Regions from separate parts of the Solibacillus sp. R5-41 genome, predicted to be linked through region 3. Evidence: riboswitches for the same ligand, from Rfam matches in the RefSeq annotation. Region 3 holds a riboswitch; each other region holds the start of a gene.

Region 1 (6,576 bases), 1.4 Mb from region 3:
AATCGACACAATGATTTTAATAAAGTAGACTTTCCACTACCATTAGGACCAGCCAAAACTGTTATTTCACCACGATTTAAAGTGAAAGAAACTTCTTGGAGAAACGGTTTCGCACTTATGCTACTGGCAAGGAAAGTAACATCTTCTTGCATGGAGCTATTCCGTTTTTGTAAAGGGGTAGCATCCTCAGTTTTATTTAATGGGATGTTTCGTTCAAAAAAATCCCCCCATAGATCTAATTGATGCTCAATGGCAACAATCGTAATTTTTCGTTTTAACTGTAGCTGATCCAACCATTCCACATATTTTAGGGCAGTGTAAGGGTCTAAGTGAGCAATCGGTTCGTCTAACAACAAAATTTCAGGCTCCATAATGAGTGCACATGCAGTAGCAATTCGCTGTTTTTGGCCACCTGAAAGCTTTTGAATAATTGCGTGACGAAACCCACTTAAGCCCGTCAATTCCAACACCTCGTGAATACGACCATCCATGTCTTCACGTGGTATATGCAAGTTTTCTAATGTAAATGCAAGTTCTTCCTCTACCGTTTGCATGCAAAACTGAGCATCGGGATCTTGAAAAACAGTTGCTATCCGGCGATTTATTTCTCCAGGGATATAAGAGAAACTGTCTTTCCCGAACAGCTCTAATGACCCAGTTAAGATGCCATCACAATTATCAGGGTAAAGTCTATTACATAAATACAGTAAGGTTGTTTTACCACAGCCGCTTGGACCTGTAATGACAACACGCTCTCCGCGACGAATGGACAACGAAAGATTCTCGAGTATTGGCTGTTCTTCGTCGGGATAAGAGAAAGTTACATTGTTAAAGCAGATAACATTAGGCATGTGATTCACCTTTTTTCGAGCGTGAAATGGCATATCCGCGGAGTGAACCCGTAGCGAGTAATCCGTCTGATAAAGCTTTTCCACCGACACCGGCAATTAGAGCACCACTTAATATGCGAAGTCCTAACATTAATGCTACGTAACCTGTGCTGTACACGGCAAAGCCCCCTAAAAAGTATCCATATACAAAGCTGAAAACGGCTGAGCCAACACCAGCTAACATTAATACCCACAAGTCAAAGCGTTTGTAGCGTGTTGCGGCAAAAACTGCTTCTGCTCCCAATCCTTGAATAAGACCTGTAAGAATTAAACGCGGACCAATGGCATTGCCCAATAAAACCTCTATTGTTGCTGCGATTGTTTCAGAAATGACTGCTGCGCCAGGTTTACGAATAATATACATGCAAATAATCGATACGATAAACCAAATGCCGAAGATCCATTCATACGCAATAGGACCAATAAACCCTGCCCAAATATTTCCTGCATGTAGAAATAGTAAATAGACAATACCAAACACAACAGAAAATAAAGACATAAGTACAATCTCTTTTAGCTTCCAAGATTTCAACATATTAAAGACCTCCGTGAGAAGGACTATTAATACTCATTGAAACCGTCATAACAAGATGTTTATGTTTTTCCGATCGTGCATGTGTGAAAGATTCTTCGTAAAATTCAAATACATCGTGTATGTCTCCGTGAATACCACTTGCATAATGCATCGACTCATTGTAAACACCATGCGTTTTTGCACGGTCTATTTCACTATAAATAACATTCATATAATCAGGATTATTCATCGGATAAAGAGCAAATTGAGAGGAAACATATTGTTTCGTCGTATCTGTATTTGCTACTTCATCTCCTTTATCCAAAAATACATCTCCTGCAGTGTCACCTGGACAACCAACTGAAAAAGTACCAGATAATGCAATATGCTCTCCCGTTTTAGCAGCATGTAAAGTGATGGCTTTTGCCACATTAAATACATGCACCTGTTTTCCACGAATAACAGTAGATACGTCATCCGTATGCATCCACACATTTGATGTATCTGTTTCTAGAAGAGCACCTTTAATTACCGAAATAAAATCATTGGTCATTGGATGAAGAGAAAAACGAAATCCAACGATAGGGCTTAAACCGCATTGCATATTAAAAACCTCCCGAAAAATTTTCATAAAAAAAGACCACATCCGTGAAGATGCAGCCACTTATCCAAAATGAAAAAATCGGAAAGTCACCGCACTTCCTCACGCAGGTATTATCCTGATCGAGTTATAAGGGATCGGAGCAAAAGCTCGCATCTCAGCCAAAGTGGGCACCCCTAGTGCAGAAAACGGTATGTAGTTTTTTTAATGTGCCATCAGTATAACCTACCAATATTATCATTGTAAATGAAGTTTTATTATTTCATACTTTCGTCCATGGTTGATATATTTAAGTATTGGGAGTTAACAAAGAATATCGTGCGTGTTGTGTTTTGCATAGAGTGCACAAATAATATTCCATTCATATGGGGATTTTACGAGATATGTGGGCACTATTGTAAGGCAATTTATGAAACAAGTAAATCCAATCATAGCAACGATTGTAGAATGTATTTTCTGTAAATTCTTGAAAATGGGTTATTGACAATATTTTAGGTGTAGGTTAGATTAAATACTAATTTCAATTTAAAAAGCAATGATAAGGATATGAATCGTTTTAGTGAAGATCAAAAGAGAGGGAAATCACCGGCTGAAAGTTTCCTGATTGGATGAATCGATTTACTCCCTTGGAGCTGTGCTAGGAAACTAGTGACGTGTACAGGCGTTATCTGTATCAATGAGCTACTGATGCAACAGTACAGTAGGAATTTGGGTGGAACCACGGGTATTCAAACACATACTCGTCCCTTTGTGGACGAATATGTGTTTTTTTTATTTACCAAAAAAAGAAAAGGAGTGGTAGTATGTCAAATCAAGAAGTAACGATTCAATTTCCGAATGGCGAACGAAAACGTTTTGCTAAAGGTGTTACGCTAACCGAAATCGCCAAGTCGATTAGTCCTAGCTTAGCGAAAAAATCAATTGTAGGTAGTGTAAATACGACGGCAACCGATTTGACACGACCAATTCTAGTGGATGCTGAAATTTCTCTGTATGATGCTGCGTCAAAAGAAGGCTTAGAGGTACTTCGTCATTCAACAGCGCACTTGTTAGCACAAGCGGTGAAGCGTTTATATCCAAATGCAAAATTTGGTGTTGGTCCAGTAATTGAAAACGGGTTTTATTATGATATTGAAATGACTCATACGTTAGTGCCAGAAGATTTAGGTGTAATTGAACGCGAAATGAAAAAGATTGTAAGCGAGAACTTCCAAGTTGTTCGCAAGGAAGTAACGAGAGAAGAAGCGAGTCAAATTTTTGTGCATGACTATTTAAAGCTTGAGCTACTAGAAGCAATTCCTGCAGAAGAACGCGTAACGGTTTATGAGCAAGGAGAATTTATCGATTTATGTAGAGGACCACATGTGCCATCCACAAATAAATTGCAGCACTTCAAACTGATGAATATTTCAGGTGCGTACTGGCGTGGTGATAGCAATAATCAAATGTTGCAACGTATTTACGGGGTGGCTTTCGCAACGAAAGAGGATATGGATGAATACTTTGTGTTCCTTGAAGAAGCAGAAAAACGTAACCATCGTAAGTTAGGAAAAGAGCTTGAACTATTTATGTTTTCGGAAGAAGCACCAGGCATGCCATTTTATTTAGCAAACGGCCAAATTATTCGTAACGAATTAGAAAATTTCTTGCGTGGTTTGCAAACAAGCTATGATTATAAAGAAGTACGTACACCGCTCATGATGAATCAACGTTTATGGAGCAGTCGGGGCATTGGCAGCACTACAAAGATAATATGTATTTCACTCAAGTAGATGAGCAAAAGTTTGCGTTAAAACCGATGAACTGTCCAGGGCATATGTTGATTTATAAAAATGATTTGCATTCATATCGTGATTTACCTATCCGAATGGCCGAGTTTGGTCAAGTGCACCGTCATGAATTTAGTGGGGCACTAAATGGGCTTTTACGCGTCCGTACTTTTTGTCAAGATGATGCCCATATTTTCGCGACACCTGAGCAAATAGAAAATGAAATTACACTCGCTTTGCAAATTATTGACCGTGTATACAAAGTATTTGGCTTCGAATATGAAATTGAATTATCGACACGACCTATTGACTATATGGGAGAGCTTTCATTGTGGGATAAGGCGGAACAAGCGCTTGAAAATGTGTTAAATCGTTTGGGCTTACCTTATAAAATTAATGAGGGGGACGGCGCTTTTTATGGACCAAAGATTGATATTCATATACAAGATGCGATTAAACGAAGTCATCAATGTGCAACAGTGCAGCTGGACTTTCAACTACCAGAGAAGTTTGATTTAACGTACGTTAACGAAGAAAATGAAAAAGTACGACCAGTTGTTATCCACCGGGCTGTATTTGGTTCAATTGATCGCTTTTTAGGAATATTAATTGAGCATTTTGGTGGAGCATTCCCATTATGGCTTGCACCAAAGCAAGTGCAAATTATTGGTGTTTCAGACGTACATAATGTGTATGCTGAAAGAGTTGCAAAGGAGCTTCGTCAGGCAAATATTCGAGTAGCTATCGATGGGCGAAATGAAAAGCTAGGCCGTAAAATTCGCGATGCACAAATGCAAAAAGTACCGTATATTCTTGTACTCGGTGATCAAGAGCTTGAGAACGGGACGGTGACTGTAAGGGCGTATAAACAAGAGGGATTGAAAACCATGTCCTTTGAAGAGTTTATCCAACAGGTTCAGCATGAGGTAGCGGGAAAGCAAATTACACAAGTTGTCAGAATGAATCGGTAGAAGTGTGAGTGCAAAACGAAAGGACTTGCGTGTAGGATTATCCTATGCACAAGTCCTTGATTGATATAATGAAGTGGGTTATTAACATAAATGAATTATCATTATAAGCGTTGAATATTATGAGCAAATTTTAAAGGATTCTGTTTTTTAATATAATAATCCTCCGCTAACCAATATCTATTTTGATATTTCTTTAAACGTTCTTCTAAAACACCTATGTATGTGTCACGTTGAAGTACACGTTCATATCTCACTTCCTTAGGGCAATCTAGGAATATTATATAATCAAAATATACTTTCCACTCTTCCCTCAAAAGAAAAATACCTTCAATGATTACAATGCTATTAGGAAGGATAGTAATTGTTTTGCTTGTCGAGGTATCTTCTTCATTGTTGTAAAAGGACAAGTGCAATTGCTTTACATTCTGATGTAATTTTTCAAATAAACTTTCTTTTAGGTGATTAGCATCCCATTGTAACTGATAATATTCAAACCATTCATCATGCCCTGTATTATATCTCGATTCTCTTTCAACAATATGGTCATCAATATGAATAATTACGACATTATCTAGTATATTTTTAAGGTGATCAACAAGTGTAGTTTTTCCGGCACCACCTAATCCGTCGATTGCTACAATAAAAGGCCTATCTAAGTAATGCTTTTTATATACCTCTTGGATTTCTCTTTTTAATGTATCATTCATAGCCATTTAAATTCCTTTCGCTTAATTGAATGAAAATTAATACTATATATATAGAAGATTTTAATTTGTAGAAGGTTTCTTAATTTCACTTTATATATTTTTAATTTAAAAAATAGCCCCAACAAAATCGTCAAGGCTACTTTAAAACATGTACTTAATCGGTTTTCCCTTTTCCTAAAAGCTTATTTGAAATCACAAGCCCGATTGCACCGATTAAAATAAATAAAATCGAACGGATAAGAATATCAAGTTCGGATAAATCAAAGAAAATCATTTTAATTATCCCCAAAAATAGTAGGGAAATGCCGGTTAATTTCAGCTGTGGGTAGCTTCGTTTTGCTGCTAAAAAGAGCGATAAACAAGCAATAATGAAAATTGAAACGGTATTAAAAATAACAGCCGTGCTCCAATTAATTAGCTCATGGAAATTCATGAAGTGTGTGACATTAAAGAGCCAAACAATCGAAACAATCATTCCAGCAAGCGTAAATGGCTCTGTATATCGAGTGGAAAGGGGTTCGTATTTTTTCGAAATCCTACCACTCCTCCATAAATCTGCAACAACACCCCAAAAAATCGCGATGTATAAAATGCGGATGATGAGTGCGACTGTAATTGCCCGTTCATCAACCCATACTGTTGTCATTAAAATAAGTGCTGCAAATCCGTAAATCCCCGTAGCAAGGACTGGAAGCAATCGACCAATCTGTGTACGATTTCCGATAAGAATCAGTACAAGGCCAATCGCAATTGCACTAAACAAGAAGTAGGAAGTAAATTGAAGTGGCATATACGCCCAATCCAATTTCCAAATGTAAAGAAGGGCGACCACATATAAAATGCATGGGTAGACATCCTCTAAACCGATCAGCCATTCTTTGTTTTCACTCGGTGTACGATTATAGTGGCGAAGTATCCAGTATAATGCGAAGAGCATGATCGTGACGAGCACAATTGTCAAATGCTCTATAGAGAAAAATGGCTGAACGATATAAAACATAAGAACGAAAAACGATAGCACCGAAAATGTAATGCCTTGCAAATATTTCATGAACACAATCGCATGCTTCAATGCAAGGACCAACCCAGCAAATGACACGATAATCATTAAAAGTAACATGACC
Region 2 (6,576 bases), 1.6 Mb from region 3:
CAAATCCTTCCTGTAAAGAACATGTAGCGACAGAAATAAAACCTGGGAATGAGAACGCGAGCATTTATTGTAAGAACAAATTTTGGTGTTAAGTCACTATTCTTCTTGCCAATTTATGCTTTTAGCTTTTCAATTATTAATATTTTCAATGAGCAATTACCTTTAAGTGATTTCCCAAAAAATGATAAATTGCAAAAAAATCGTAACGACTTTAAATGCCGTTACGATTTTTATTAGTCTTCTAACATTGTTAAAATAATTGGTTTATCTTTTGTTACAATAATTGAATGCTCAATTTGGGCTACTAAAGATTTATCTGGTGTTACGAATGTCCAGCCGTCACCTGATTCTACAATGTGCTCTGCTTTTGCTGAAATGAATGGCTCTACAGCAAGTACCATTCCCTCTTTCATTATTGTCGTATCCCAAGCGTCGTAATAATTTAAAATATGGTTTGGTGCTTCATGTAAAGATTTACCTAAGCCGTGGCCTGTTAAGTTCATAATGACAGTTAAACCGTGATCACGCGCCTCACGCTCTACTGCCTTACCAATTTGATTTAATTTTGAACCAGCTTTTACTTTTGTCATCGCACGCTCAAGCGCTGACTTCGCTACTGCACATAACTTTTCTTTGTCCTCATAGCCTTCACCAACTACGAAAGAAATCCCCGTATCTGCAAAATAGCCGTTTAAAGATCCTGAAACGTCAATATTAACGATGTCACCTTCTTGGATTTTCTTTGAACCTGGAATACCATGTGCTACCTCATGATTGACACTAATACAAGTGTATCCTGGGAAATCATATTCTCCTTTTGGTCCTGAAATGGCTCCTGCTTCTGCAAACATGCGCCCTGCAATTTCATCCAATTCCTTCGTAGTAACACCCGGTACTGTCGCAAGCTTCATTGCCTCACGAATTTCCGCGCAAATACGACCAATCTTTTTAAACGCTTGGACTTCTTCTTTAGTTGTAACGATCATGTTAAACTTCCTTCCTCATAATAATGTCTACCCTACACTATATCATACTTAAAAAAAGTTGTAAGGGTTCAATTACTACAACTTGAAGAGTGGCTATTTTTCATCTCTATAAAAGCTGAACTAAAGAATTCCTTCTGCTAATGTAAGCTTTTTGTTATAAATTCTAATAAAGTTTGTGCTCGTTTAGGCTGGCTAAGCACATGAGGCGAACAGCTTTGTTGCACAAATCTGCACTACTCATCCGTGTGCTTTGTGCAAGGCCAGCCTCTGTGTAAGTTTGGCACACTGAACCTTTAGCATATTTTGCGCCGCTACCGTGGGAGGCGGCGGATTCTTAGTTAACTTCCATTCTAATTTTAAGCAGGTTTCATATGTGCAAGTTATATAATAATAAAAGGAGCATCCCATATTCGAGACACTCCTCCATCCTAAATTATTTAATTTATCAATTACTCCTCGATTAAAAGGATGTTTCCATGCTGACATTGCTCCATCAGTTTGACGTAGAACTTCCACCTATAGAAGCGGATGATTTCTGCTGTAGCGAGTTATATGTTTTTAATAATCGTGGTGCGGATGTGAATAATAATACTGCTATAACAGCTGTTAAAATCGTCGCCGGTAGCATGTACGAAGCATTATAAAGTATTGAATATTTCCAGACATTTTCATCACCAGCATATTCCTTAAAGAATACAACACCTGCTAAAAGGTGGGCACCGAATCGTAAAAATCCACCGATGAAAATTCCGATGACAATATAAGTCGTCATTTTCGCTTTGTTTAATGCTTGTGTTGCTTCAAGTAATGGTTTACGTACAACAGCAGCAACTCCTACCGCTGTAAAGGCAATGCCGTAATCAAGTAGTGCCTGCACCCAATGTACTATAAATGCACCGAATACCATTTGTAAAACCCCAATAATTAATCCTGTTGCTAAACCTGCTACTAAGCCCCAACGAATCGCCATTAATACGATGGGTAGCATGACAAAGCTGATGGATCCACCTTGTGCCCATAATTTAAATGAGTATTGGTCTAGTACTAGCCCGATGGCAGCAAAGATTGCAATTTCCACCATCATTAATAATTTCTTTTTGTCCATATCAAATCTCCTCCTTTTTTTCCGATGTAAAAAGTGAGAAGGAATAGAAAAAAACGACATCAGGACAGAGCCTGACTATCGTTTATTAGTCGGTTTCTATCCACATCCCTACGCAAGCGTTAACTTACAGGTTCAAAGAGTCAGTGCATTACGTGCACAATCTCAGCCAACAAATTCGGCACCCCTTGTGGTTACATCTTTTTAATTGTTTGAACTAATAAATTATATCCAATAATAGTAAAATTATCAATACCATTAGTTATAGTTCCTTATAAAAATGTAAAGGAGTTGAATGTTTTGGATAATTCAAAAGGTTTAAGTGCAATTGGCTATTTAAGTATCTTTTTTGCGCCATTCATTGTGCCATTACTAATATTTTTTGTGAGTAAAGACACCGCTATACGTTCACATGCAAAGCGCGCATTTATTTCACAATTAGTCCCATTCGTTTTGGGGATTCTATTTTTAGTTATCTTCGTTTCATCATCGCTTTTCGTATCAAATGCTTTCTCTTTTAATGAAAGTACCATTTTACTCACGATAATTATCTTTATTTTGTACTTACTTCTCACCTGTGCTATTGCTGTTTGGAATTTTGTACAAGCAATCAAAGTAATGCGTTAATATTAATAGGCTTTTTATTAATGGGTATACTAACTTTACTTCCGCTGAAAGAAATTAAAGGAGCGTTCCATTATGAAGCTAAAAAAATTAATAAAAACTGCAATCAAATTTGCGCCAATTATTTATCCAATCGTCAAAAAAATAATTGATAATAGGTCAAAATTAAAGGCTACAAACATGTCAAAAAGATAGCTTTCCACAGTTCCTACATGCAGAAAAACCATTTTGCACGAAATCAAAATGGTTTTTCTATGTTTTTATTTTATGATAATTTCCGTTCGACTATGGCCTTCTTTTAGCTTTTGCACTTGTAAAATTGCTGGCATTGCCGCTTTTAATTCTGCAACATGTGAAATGACGCCAATTAATCGCCCCGTTTGTTGCAAATCAATTAAAATATCAATCGCTTTTCTCAATGATTCCTCATCTAAAGTACCGAAGCCTTCATCAATAAACATCGTATCAATATGAACACTACCTTGCACACTTTGAATGACATCAGCCATCCCTAATGCAAGGGCAAGTGAGGCATTGAATTTTTCTCCACCCGAAAGTGTCTTCACATCGCGGGTTTGTCCTGTATTACTGTCAAACACATCAATGCTTAGCCCACTTTGTGCATTCCCTTCCTTACGTCCAGTAGACTTCAAGAAATATTGACCGTTCGATAAAATACGCAAGCGCTCGTTCGCCGCATGCGTCACTTTTTCTAAGTAACCAATTTGTGCGAAACGTTCAAATGAAATTTTTGCTTCATTTTGACCACGAATAACATCATAAATTTGCTCTACTTGAATTAACTTTCCTTTATATTGCTCAATTTCTGTTGCTACTTTTTGCAATCGGACTTTCGTTGATCGACATTGCTCCATATATGATTCAGCCAGTTTATAGTCCGCATATAGCATCTCAAATTGATGATTCAACTCATTAATTTGCTGCTCCCATGCCGTTAAATCGACAGGTTCTTTCCCCGCTAATTGAGCAGAATCTTCCGCAATTTGTACAGCAAAGGTATGCATTTTTTGTCGGAACTGCTCAATTTCTTGACGCATTTGTTGCTGCACTTCAATCGCTAAAATCGACTTTTTATAGCTCACCTCATCTGTAAATCCGGCATTTTCAAGCGCTAATAAATATTCCGATTTCGCCTTTGATTCCTCCTGTAGCTGGTCAATTTCCCGCTTTTTAGCATGTTCGAAATTAGCCGCACAAGTTTTTTCATTTAATTGTGCTTGCTGCAAATGTTGCGTAGCTCGTTCGATTTCCCCTTTTAACGTTTCATGTTTCAATTGCTCCACCTGCAATGCTGCGTTCACTTGTTGCACTGTTGTAAATTGTGGAAGCATTGACTTTTCACTTTGCTCAAACTTCCCTTGCTCCTGAGCTAATTGCGTATTCACATTCGTTACATAAGTACGCCCTTTTTCAATGCGAGTTTGTAGCGTATCTAACTGTTTCATTAACTCTTCATTCGCATGCTTTTCTGTTACTAATTGCGCCTGCTGCTGTTTCATTTTTTGCAATGCTTGTGCCAACTCGCCAGTCGTTTGCTCATTTTTAAATAGAGAATCAATCGTCACTTGTTGCTCGTCAAGTTGCTTCTGTTTTAATTGTAAATTCCCTAAATCAATATCTAACTTTGATTTCACTTCATAGTATTTTTGCATCGCAAGTTCTGCATTTTTTCGCAATCCCTCCGCAACACTCTCTTCAACTGCGGCTGTTTCTTGATTATTCACCGCTGGATGTTCAAAACTACCACAAACTGGGCAAGCCTCTCCGGAAACTAATGTAGACGCAATAAATGCTGCTTGGTTATGGCGAATTTGTTGCTCCACTTGCTTTACTTGTTGCTGAGCAGTTTCGGCAGCTTCTTGTTTTTGAGAAACTTCATCTTGCAATGCTTGTACTATACTATTTAATTGAATGGCCTCTTTTATGTTGTGTATTTTCTGTACGAGTTGTGCATGCTCCTCAAATGTTTTCTGATAAGGAACAATACCGTCTTCTAATTGTTTAATAAGCACTTGTTGATTCGTTTTCCTTTCTATTAAATTTTTCTGCTCGGCAGTTAATTCATCAAATAAATTTTCTACTTTTATCTTTTCACCTTCTAGCTTGTTGATAGCCAATTTAATGTCATCCATTGAACGGTAAATGGGTAAAAGCTGCTCTAATTGTGAAATAGTTTTAGCGTACGTTTCGATTAAGTGCGCCTGTTTTTGTTGCTCTTCATATCTTTTTGACGCATGAGATAATAGCTCTTGGGCATTCGTTTGTTCAGTTGTTGCACGCTCCAATGATTCTTTTGCTAGTGATAATTGAGTTTTAGCTCGTTCATAATCACGCTCTAAAGGTGTAATTTGGCTCGCTTTTATTGCCAACTCAATTTGCTTTGCCTGGCTCTCAAAATGAGCTTCTTGCTGCTTCAATTCTGCTAATTGTATTTGACGTTGCTTAAATTTTTCAATACGTTCATTTAAAATTTTCTGCTCACCATACAATTCATTTTGTTGTTTTAAATCTTTTTTCAATGCCTCATAACGAATATTTAGCTCGGCCGCTAATGCTACATAATGCTGCTCTTCCACTGCTAATGCACCTTCAACCTGATACATATTAATTGCATCACCATTAATCGTTGCAAAAAGCTCAGATTCACGCTCTGGCAATCTATTTTTTATTTCATAAATTGTTTGGTCCTGTTGCATTTTTGCCTGATCATACATGTTTTCTGCAAGCTTCTTTTTATCCTTTAACAGCTCGACCATCTTTGTAAATCGCTCAGTTTTAAAAATTTTACGGAAAATCTCTTCCTTGTGCTTTGATTCGGAAGTTAATAGCTTTTGGAACTCCCCTTGTGGCAGCATGACAATTTGATTAAACTGTGATTGTGTTAGACCAATGAGCTCCTCAATCTTTGACTGGACAAGCTTAACTTGAAATTTTTCGACAGCAGGTTCATTTTTGCCACCCGTAATATCATAAAATTCTCGTTTAGCACTCGCTCCATCATGTCCAAATTTACGCCAAATTCGATAAATCCGTCCTCGTACTTCAAAAATAAGCTCGACTTCTGTATCCATTGTCGGTTCTGCAAAATCACTTCTTAAAAATAATGATTTTTCGCGATCCTCACCACTCCCTGCATCATAAAGAGCAAACGTAATCGCATCAAAAATCGTCGTTTTCCCTGCACCAGTAGAACCTGAAACGACAAAAATGCCATGCTCATGTAGCTTTGTAAAATCAATGATTTCCTTCTCTTTATAAGGACCAAATGCACTCATAGATAGCTTTAGCGGCTTCATTTATAGCACCTCCTGTGATTCTCGTTCACCATCGAGTATTTGCTGCAACACTTCCGTATAAATTTCCATCGCCTCATCACTTAACGGCTTCCCAGTCATTTCGCTATAAAATAATTCAAACAGCTCTGAGTCATCCATTTCAACACGGCTCATTGTTGATGTTTGCTGTTCCATCTGGCTATAAACAGCTGTTCTTTCTATATGTAGTGCATTCGGATACACTGTACGAACAAGCTCAGTTGCACCTTTTACATAGCTTTCGTCTAATAATTTCACGAAAACATAATCTTCACTACGGGGATGCTGCAAAATAGCTTCTAACATGCCTGTCACAATTTTCATTTCACGAATAGCTTTTAATGATCGACGTTGCAATGTCACTTCACCGTTTTCCTGTAAGTCTACAATCGTAAAGCCTTTTTTATGATTCACTTCTGATTCTGAATATTTAAGTGGGGATCCTGCATATTGAATCGTTTCATTCGCAACAAAATGCGCCTGATGTAAATGTCCTAAGGCGGTATAACAAAACGGCTCAAATAGTGCC
Region 3 (6,576 bases):
CCTTATCCAAAACCCAATCGCCAACAGTAAATTTCATTGAATTTTGTACACTTTTTCGATTTTAGTAAATTCTCCTTCCATTTTTACTAAATATTGATTATTGTTAAACTATTCGTATAAATTCATAGAGAGAAGGAATATTTATGCAGAAATATAAAGGCGAAATTTTGATGCTCATTACGGCCGTGATGTGGGGGAGCGGTTTCGTCGGCATGGCTGTTGGGCTAGAGTACTGGACCGTCTTTCAATTAATGGCTGGGCGCTTTTTATTAGCGTCCATTATTTTAAGCGTTATATTTTATAAAAAGTTAAAATTAATTACGAAAAGCGTTCTTTGGAAGGGTGCTGTCCTTGGCGCCATCTTATTTGCCGCATTTGCTTTGCAAACGATGGGGCTGGAGTACACGACACCCTCGAAAAATGCTTTTTTAACAGCTTTAAATGTTATTATTGTACCAATCATTGCGTATGTCATTTATAAACGTCGCATTGATCGCTTTGAATTTATTGCTGCCGGAATGGCGATTGTCGGAATTGGCTTTTTATCATTACAAGACTCGCTCACAATCAATTTTGGCGATTTCCTGTCCATTTTATGTGCAGTTGGCTTTGCCTTTGACATTTTCTATACAAATGTTTTCGTCAAAACTGAGGATGCACTTGCTTTAACAATTGTTCAATTTTATACGGCGACGATTTTAAGTATTGCTTCAGTCCTAGTGCTTGGTGAGGTGCCAACTACATATTCTTCGGAAGGGATCTACGTTATTCTTTACTTAGCGGTTTTCTGTACGGCGGTTGCGTATGTGTGTCAAAATATTGGGATGCAATATGCAAATCCAACAAAATCCGCAATTATCCTATCAACGGAAGCTTTATTCGGTACGATATTCTCGGTATGGCTACTCAGCGAAATATTAACGGGGCGTATGCTGTTCGGCTGTGTGTTAATTTTTGTTGCCATTATATTTGCCGAGGTCAAGCCAACCTTTAAAAGGAAAAAATTATATGCATAAAAGGATGGAAAGCAACCTGTTTTTTAGGTTGCTTTTTTGTGAGGGGAAAAAGTTGAAATACGTGCCAATTCACATGAAATCACCCATTATTCGCACTTTATTCAGGTACTACGAAAGGCTTTTAAAGTGAAAAATCGGAAAACTGGATATATTAAGCTTGACCTATGTGTCGGATATCGTTACGATAGGCATTGAAAAGTTCATAGACCTAAAAATGTAGGGGTGCTAGTGTTGCTAGCTGAGAAAGTGATCCATGGAGAGACTTACCCTTTGAACCTGAACTGGTTAATACCGGCGGAGGAAACATTGACACGTAGATTGTTATTTAGTTTATTTTTGTAACTATTTGTTTCTTGTTCGACGCCTGGTACCCAATGTACCAGGCGTTTTTTACATTTTTCTATTAGTCCTTTTCATTTGAAAGATAGATCTTGCAAAAAAACGCAAGAATCTGTACATACTTAGGCGAAAAAGGGAGGATTTTTACATGTGGAAATGGTTAAGTATTATTGGCATGTCATTGCTATTAGTAGGCTGTCAACAAGATGCTAAAACAGAAGATTCAGATTTGACGAAAGTTCAAGTGGTGCTTGATTGGACGCCAAATACGAATCATACGGGCTTATATGTTGCCCAGGAAAAAGGGTATTTTGAGGAAGCAGGTCTGGATGTTGAAATTATTCAACCAGGGGATGCAGGTGCAGATCAGCTTGTTGCAACAGGCAAAGCACAGTTCGGAATTAGTGCCCAAGAATCCGTTACACAGGCGCGATTGCAAGGTGTCCCAATCGTTTCCATTGCAGCCATCATTCAGCACAATACATCGGGTTTTGCATCATTAAAGGAAACGGGGATTCAAACACCAAAAGATTTTGAAGGAAAAACATATGGCGGCTGGGGTTCACCAGTTGAACAAGCCATTATAAAAACGGTAATGGGCATGGAAGATGGGGATGTAGAGAAAGTAGACATTGTTAACGCCGGCTCTGCAGACTTTTTTAATATGATGAAACAAGATATTGATTTTGCATGGATTTACTACGGCTGGACAGGCATTGAAGCGGAGTTACGTGAGCAAGCTATTGATATGCTATATTTAACAGATTATGCGAAAGAATTGGATTACTATACACCGGTAATTATTACGAATGAAAAGTACATTGACGAGGAAGAAGAAACGGTTCGTGCATTTATGCAGGCCGTAAGCAAAGGCTATGAACTAGCGATTAACGAGCCAGAAGAAGCGGCAAGTATGCTATTAAAAGCCGTACCAGAATTAGATGAAGAACTAGTAGTGAACAGTGCGATTTGGTTATCGAAACAGTACCAAGCAGAAGCGTCACAGTGGGGAATCCAATCATTAGACGTATGGGAAAACTACGCGAATTGGATGTTCGAAAATAAGTTAATCGAAAAAGAATTAGATGCTGAAAAAGCATTTACAAATCAATTTTTACCGGAGGAATAAAAAATGGCCAACAGTTTAGTAAGTATTCAAATTATCCCGAAAACAGAACGGTATGAAGATGTGATCCCGTATGTCGATGCAGCCATTGCAATGATTGATGCGTCTGGGGTCGTTTATCGCGTAGGTCCTTTAGAAACAACGATGGAAGGCGAGCTAACACAGCTTCTACAACTGATTGAAAAAATGAATGAAAAAATGGTGGAACTGGGTGCAATTAGCGTCATTTCTCAAGTGAAAATTTTATATAACCCACAAGGTGCATCAATCGAAAAGCTAACGGGGAAATATGATTCATGAACCTTTGGAAAAAGTATCGCATTACGATAGGCTTTTTACTAAGTTTATTCATCATTGCCGAAATTGTCGTGCGGCTACTAGATTTACCAGTTTGGCTATTTCCTGCACCATCTGTAGTCATAATGGAGCTTTTTCAAACGTCTGATGAACTTTTACCACATGTCATTGCAACGGTTAAGCTAACAATCATCGGTTTAACAGCTGGAAGTTTAATTGGTTTTATCGTAGGGATTTTATTGCATTTACTGCCGATCGTCCATAAAGTTGGCTATCCATTAATCCTGATATCGCAAAATATCCCGACGATTGTGCTAGCGCCACTATTAATCATTTGGTTTGGCTTCGGGCTTATGCCAAAGGTCGTCATTATTGGGTTAGTATGCTTCTTCCCAATTGCGATTGCCCTGTTGGATGGGTTACGTCAAACGACACCAGAACTGCGACAGTATTTTCAAATGGCTGGTGCGACAAAATGGCAGCAATTTTGGAAGCTTGAGCTACCGTTTGCAATGCCAGCGTTATTTTCAGGGTTAAAGATTGCCGCTACGTATAGCGTGATGGGTGCGGTCATTACCGAATGGCTCGGTGCGAAACAAGGTTTAGGCGTGTATATGACATATGCACAATCAGCCTTTCGCACAGATCGCGTGTTTGTTGCGATTACACTCATTGTCGTACTAAGCTTAAGCGTTTTCGGAATCATTCGCCTAATAGAAGAGCGTTTTGTACATAGCTATAAAAAGGAGGAGCCACATCATGCTAACAATTCAAGCACTCCATAAGCAATTTCAGCAGCAAGAAGTTTTGCAAGATATTGATTTACATGTACAAGATGGAGAAATCGTGGCATTGCTTGGTCCTTCTGGTAGCGGTAAAAGTACATTATTACAATGTGTTGGCGGGATATTGCCACCATCTTCTGGTCAAATTTTCATTGATGATACGCTCATTAATGGGGAAAGTGGGCACATTAGCTATATGCCACAGCATCACTGCCTATTACCTTGGCGAACGGTGTTACAAAACGTACTGCTTGCACAAGAATTATCGGGCACGGTTAATAAGGATGAAGCTATTGAATGGATTGAACGTATTGGATTAGGGGATTATTTACACGCCTATCCACACGAAATTTCAGGTGGCATGAAGCAGCGTATATCCTTTTTACGTGCTTTATTAAGTCCGCAAAGCTTGCTCTGTCTAGACGAGCCTTTTTCAGCACTGGATGAAATTACACGCCATAAAATGCACATTTGGCTATTAGAAATGTGGAAAAAACGTCAAAAGTCTATTTTATTTATTACCCATCAAATTGATGAAGCGCTTTTTTTGGCAAACCGTATTTATGTGCTATCGGAACGCCCGGCAACGATTAAAGCAGAAATCCAAGTGCCGTTTCCAAAAGAGCGCACAAAGGAACTGTTAGAAACCGAGGAATTTTTCCAAGCACGTACAAAGCTTTTGAACTTGTTGATGGAGTGAAAATCTTATAAAGCACAATTCATTGTTTAAATGGATTGTGCTTTACTTCGTATTATAATAAACGAGACATATAATATTCATCCACATATTGGCCGTCGATAAATAAAGAGTCTTTTTTAACGCCTTCAATTTCAAAGCCCATTTTTTTATATAAATGAACCGCTACTTCATTCGTCGCGATAACGGTTAACTCTAGGCGATGAAGCTCCACTTGTTTTGCCCATGAAATAACCGAAGTGAAAAGTGCATTACCTACACCTTTTCCTCGACTATCACTATGTACGCCAATGACAATATATGCTCGATGTGCAATGCGTTGAGGCTTTTCATTTTGGACGATCATATAGCCTAATATGCGGTCACCTTCAGTTGCAATAAACATACCTGATTTGGTTTGACTATTGATTAATTCAATAAGCTTGCCTAAACTTTCAGGAGTCACCTTTCTTTCCCCAGGTGCAAATAGCATAAAACCAGATTCTTCTGCATTGCTCATCACAAATATGATGTCTTCAGCATCACGATTCGTTGCTTTTCGGATTTCAATCATAGCTAAAACTCCTTTTAATTTCCTATTTTTCTCATTATACCAAATAATCAATGACTGACTCTTTTGATTTTTTAAACGATAATGTAAATTAAAGGTGTAGTATCCTACCTCAAATGATAAAATAATTACTATATTGTGAAATGAAAGAGGTAAAACGAATGGAAACTAGTTCAGATGTTTTAATCGTTATCGATTTACAAAATGGCGTATGTTACAGCGGAGATCATCTATTTGATTTATCAAATTTACTCACGAAAGTAAATAATCGAATCGCCTTATATCGAAAATTACATAAACCTATCGTTTTTGTTCAACACTGTGATGAAGGATTAGTACCCGAAGAAGAACTTTGGGCAATTCATGCCTATTTAGATGTCCAAAAACATGATTATTTTGTAAGAAAAAAACATGCAAATTGATTTTACAAAACGAACTTAAAACAACTTTTAGACCAATTAGATATCCAACGCATTGAATTTTGCGGCGCTCAAACAGAATACTGTATGGATGCTACAATTAAATTTGCTCATGGAATGGGCTATGAAAACTCCATGGTACAAAAAGCAACCTCAACTTTGAATAATCCATTTATGTCTGCAGAAGACACAATTGATTTTTATGAAAATATATGGAAAAACAGATTTTTAACATTGATAGAAGATGAATTATAGAAATGTATTACACCGGGTGTAACTAAATATTGAAAAGCTCATTATAGCTGCCAAAAGAAATGTTAGAACAGTTACAATAAGAAATACTTGCGGAAGTTCGGAGGGAAGACGAAATGATGTTGCATTCATACAAAGGAGATATTATGGATGCTACTGATTTAACTTATGAAGAACTAGAAGCGTAAAAAATGTAAGTATTCCCAAGTCCTTTTGCTAACAACGGCAAGTTTAATCCAAATGGGTCGGTATCAAGCACGGAATTTTTTGCGTTTCTGTAATAAGCATTTCTCATATAAAAACAAAAACGCCACTAAATACTGAAACTAAAATTGGTAGCGTGTTTTATTTGTATTAATCATAAACAACCCTGAATTACCAAAAGTTGTATAATCATTTCAATTTATATGATAAACTAGATTAACAGCAAAACATAGAGCGGACGGCGGTTGGCACTCCTTTGAGAAAGGGGGTGTTAAAGATAGTGACCTATGAAGCATTGAATTTAATGTTCCATTTTTACCACATTTTATGCTGAAATAAAAATAAAAGCAAAAGCTGTGCCGAGAGTTAAAACTTTCAGCACAGCTTTTTTCATTATCAAAAAGTATGCTGCTAGAAGCTTATACGAGCGTTGATATTTCTTTGTAATAAGGTTTTCTCTATGAAAACGGGCGGATTCAATTGACGATTTGGAGTTATTATAATATACTAGCTTACATAAAGTAACTAAAAGATGGGAATGGACAACATGGAAAATATACTTTCGATTTTACTAGATAAAACAAATCTGGTCGCGCGTAACGACTTTCAAAATATAGCAGTAGTTGGCCCAGTGAAATTACCAGTGAAGCAAAGTGAATTTGAAGCAACATTTAACTGGTACAGCTGGCTACCAGTGGACATAGCGCACTCAAAAGAGGAAGTCATTTCATCCTTAAACGAAATGAATCTAGCATTTGGGCAACAGTCTTCAGTTTTAGTATATGGAGATTTTGAAAATGCAGACAATGCGCTCATTCGTATGCATAGTATATGTCATACAGGCGATATTTTTGGCTCACAGCGTTGTGACTGTGGCTACCAGCTGCATGA

What was found. A riboswitch is a leader RNA that binds a small molecule or an ion and turns the genes downstream of it on or off. The one in region 3 is predicted to bind thiamine pyrophosphate.
Region 1: linked by a shared signal. The riboswitch ahead of CSE16_RS17550 (YkoF family thiamine/hydroxymethylpyrimidine-binding protein) and the one ahead of CSE16_RS10485 (ABC transporter substrate-binding protein) in region 3 are both predicted to bind thiamine pyrophosphate.
Region 2: linked by a shared signal. The riboswitch ahead of thiT (energy-coupled thiamine transporter ThiT) and the one ahead of CSE16_RS10485 (ABC transporter substrate-binding protein) in region 3 are both predicted to bind thiamine pyrophosphate.

Annotation. Positions count from the first base shown of each region.
Region 1 covers NZ_CP024123.1:3,540,382-3,546,957, reverse strand. The annotation lists gene CSE16_RS17560 (ABC transporter ATP-binding protein) at 1-851, opposite strand, end outside; gene CSE16_RS17555 (ECF transporter S component) at 844-1,425, opposite strand; gene CSE16_RS17550 (YkoF family thiamine/hydroxymethylpyrimidine-binding protein) at 1,427-2,008, opposite strand; TPP riboswitch at 2,088-2,193, opposite strand; partial or broken gene thrS (threonine--tRNA ligase) at 2,809-4,745, shown strand; gene CSE16_RS17540 (kinase) at 4,847-5,458, opposite strand; gene CSE16_RS17535 (DUF2339 domain-containing protein) at 5,607-6,576, opposite strand, start outside.
Region 2 covers NZ_CP024123.1:3,767,326-3,773,901, forward strand. The annotation lists gene map (type I methionyl aminopeptidase) at 234-986, opposite strand; gene thiT (energy-coupled thiamine transporter ThiT) at 1,480-2,091, opposite strand; TPP riboswitch at 2,180-2,287, opposite strand; gene CSE16_RS18750 (magnetosome magnetite crystal formation protein family) at 2,389-2,715, shown strand; gene CSE16_RS22270 (hypothetical protein) at 2,788-2,907, shown strand; gene CSE16_RS18755 (AAA family ATPase) at 2,973-6,029, opposite strand; gene CSE16_RS18760 (exonuclease SbcCD subunit D) at 6,030-6,576, opposite strand, start outside.
Region 3 covers NZ_CP024123.1:2,168,510-2,175,085, reverse strand. The annotation lists gene CSE16_RS10490 (DMT family transporter) at 144-1,016, shown strand; TPP riboswitch at 1,225-1,336, shown strand; gene CSE16_RS10485 (ABC transporter substrate-binding protein) at 1,504-2,484, shown strand; gene CSE16_RS10480 (thiamine-binding protein) at 2,488-2,781, shown strand; gene CSE16_RS10475 (ABC transporter permease) at 2,778-3,563, shown strand; gene CSE16_RS10470 (ABC transporter ATP-binding protein) at 3,538-4,263, shown strand; gene CSE16_RS10465 (GNAT family N-acetyltransferase) at 4,316-4,810, opposite strand; partial or broken gene CSE16_RS10460 (cysteine hydrolase family protein) at 4,972-5,484, shown strand; gene CSE16_RS10455 (GTP cyclohydrolase II) at 6,224-6,576, shown strand, end outside.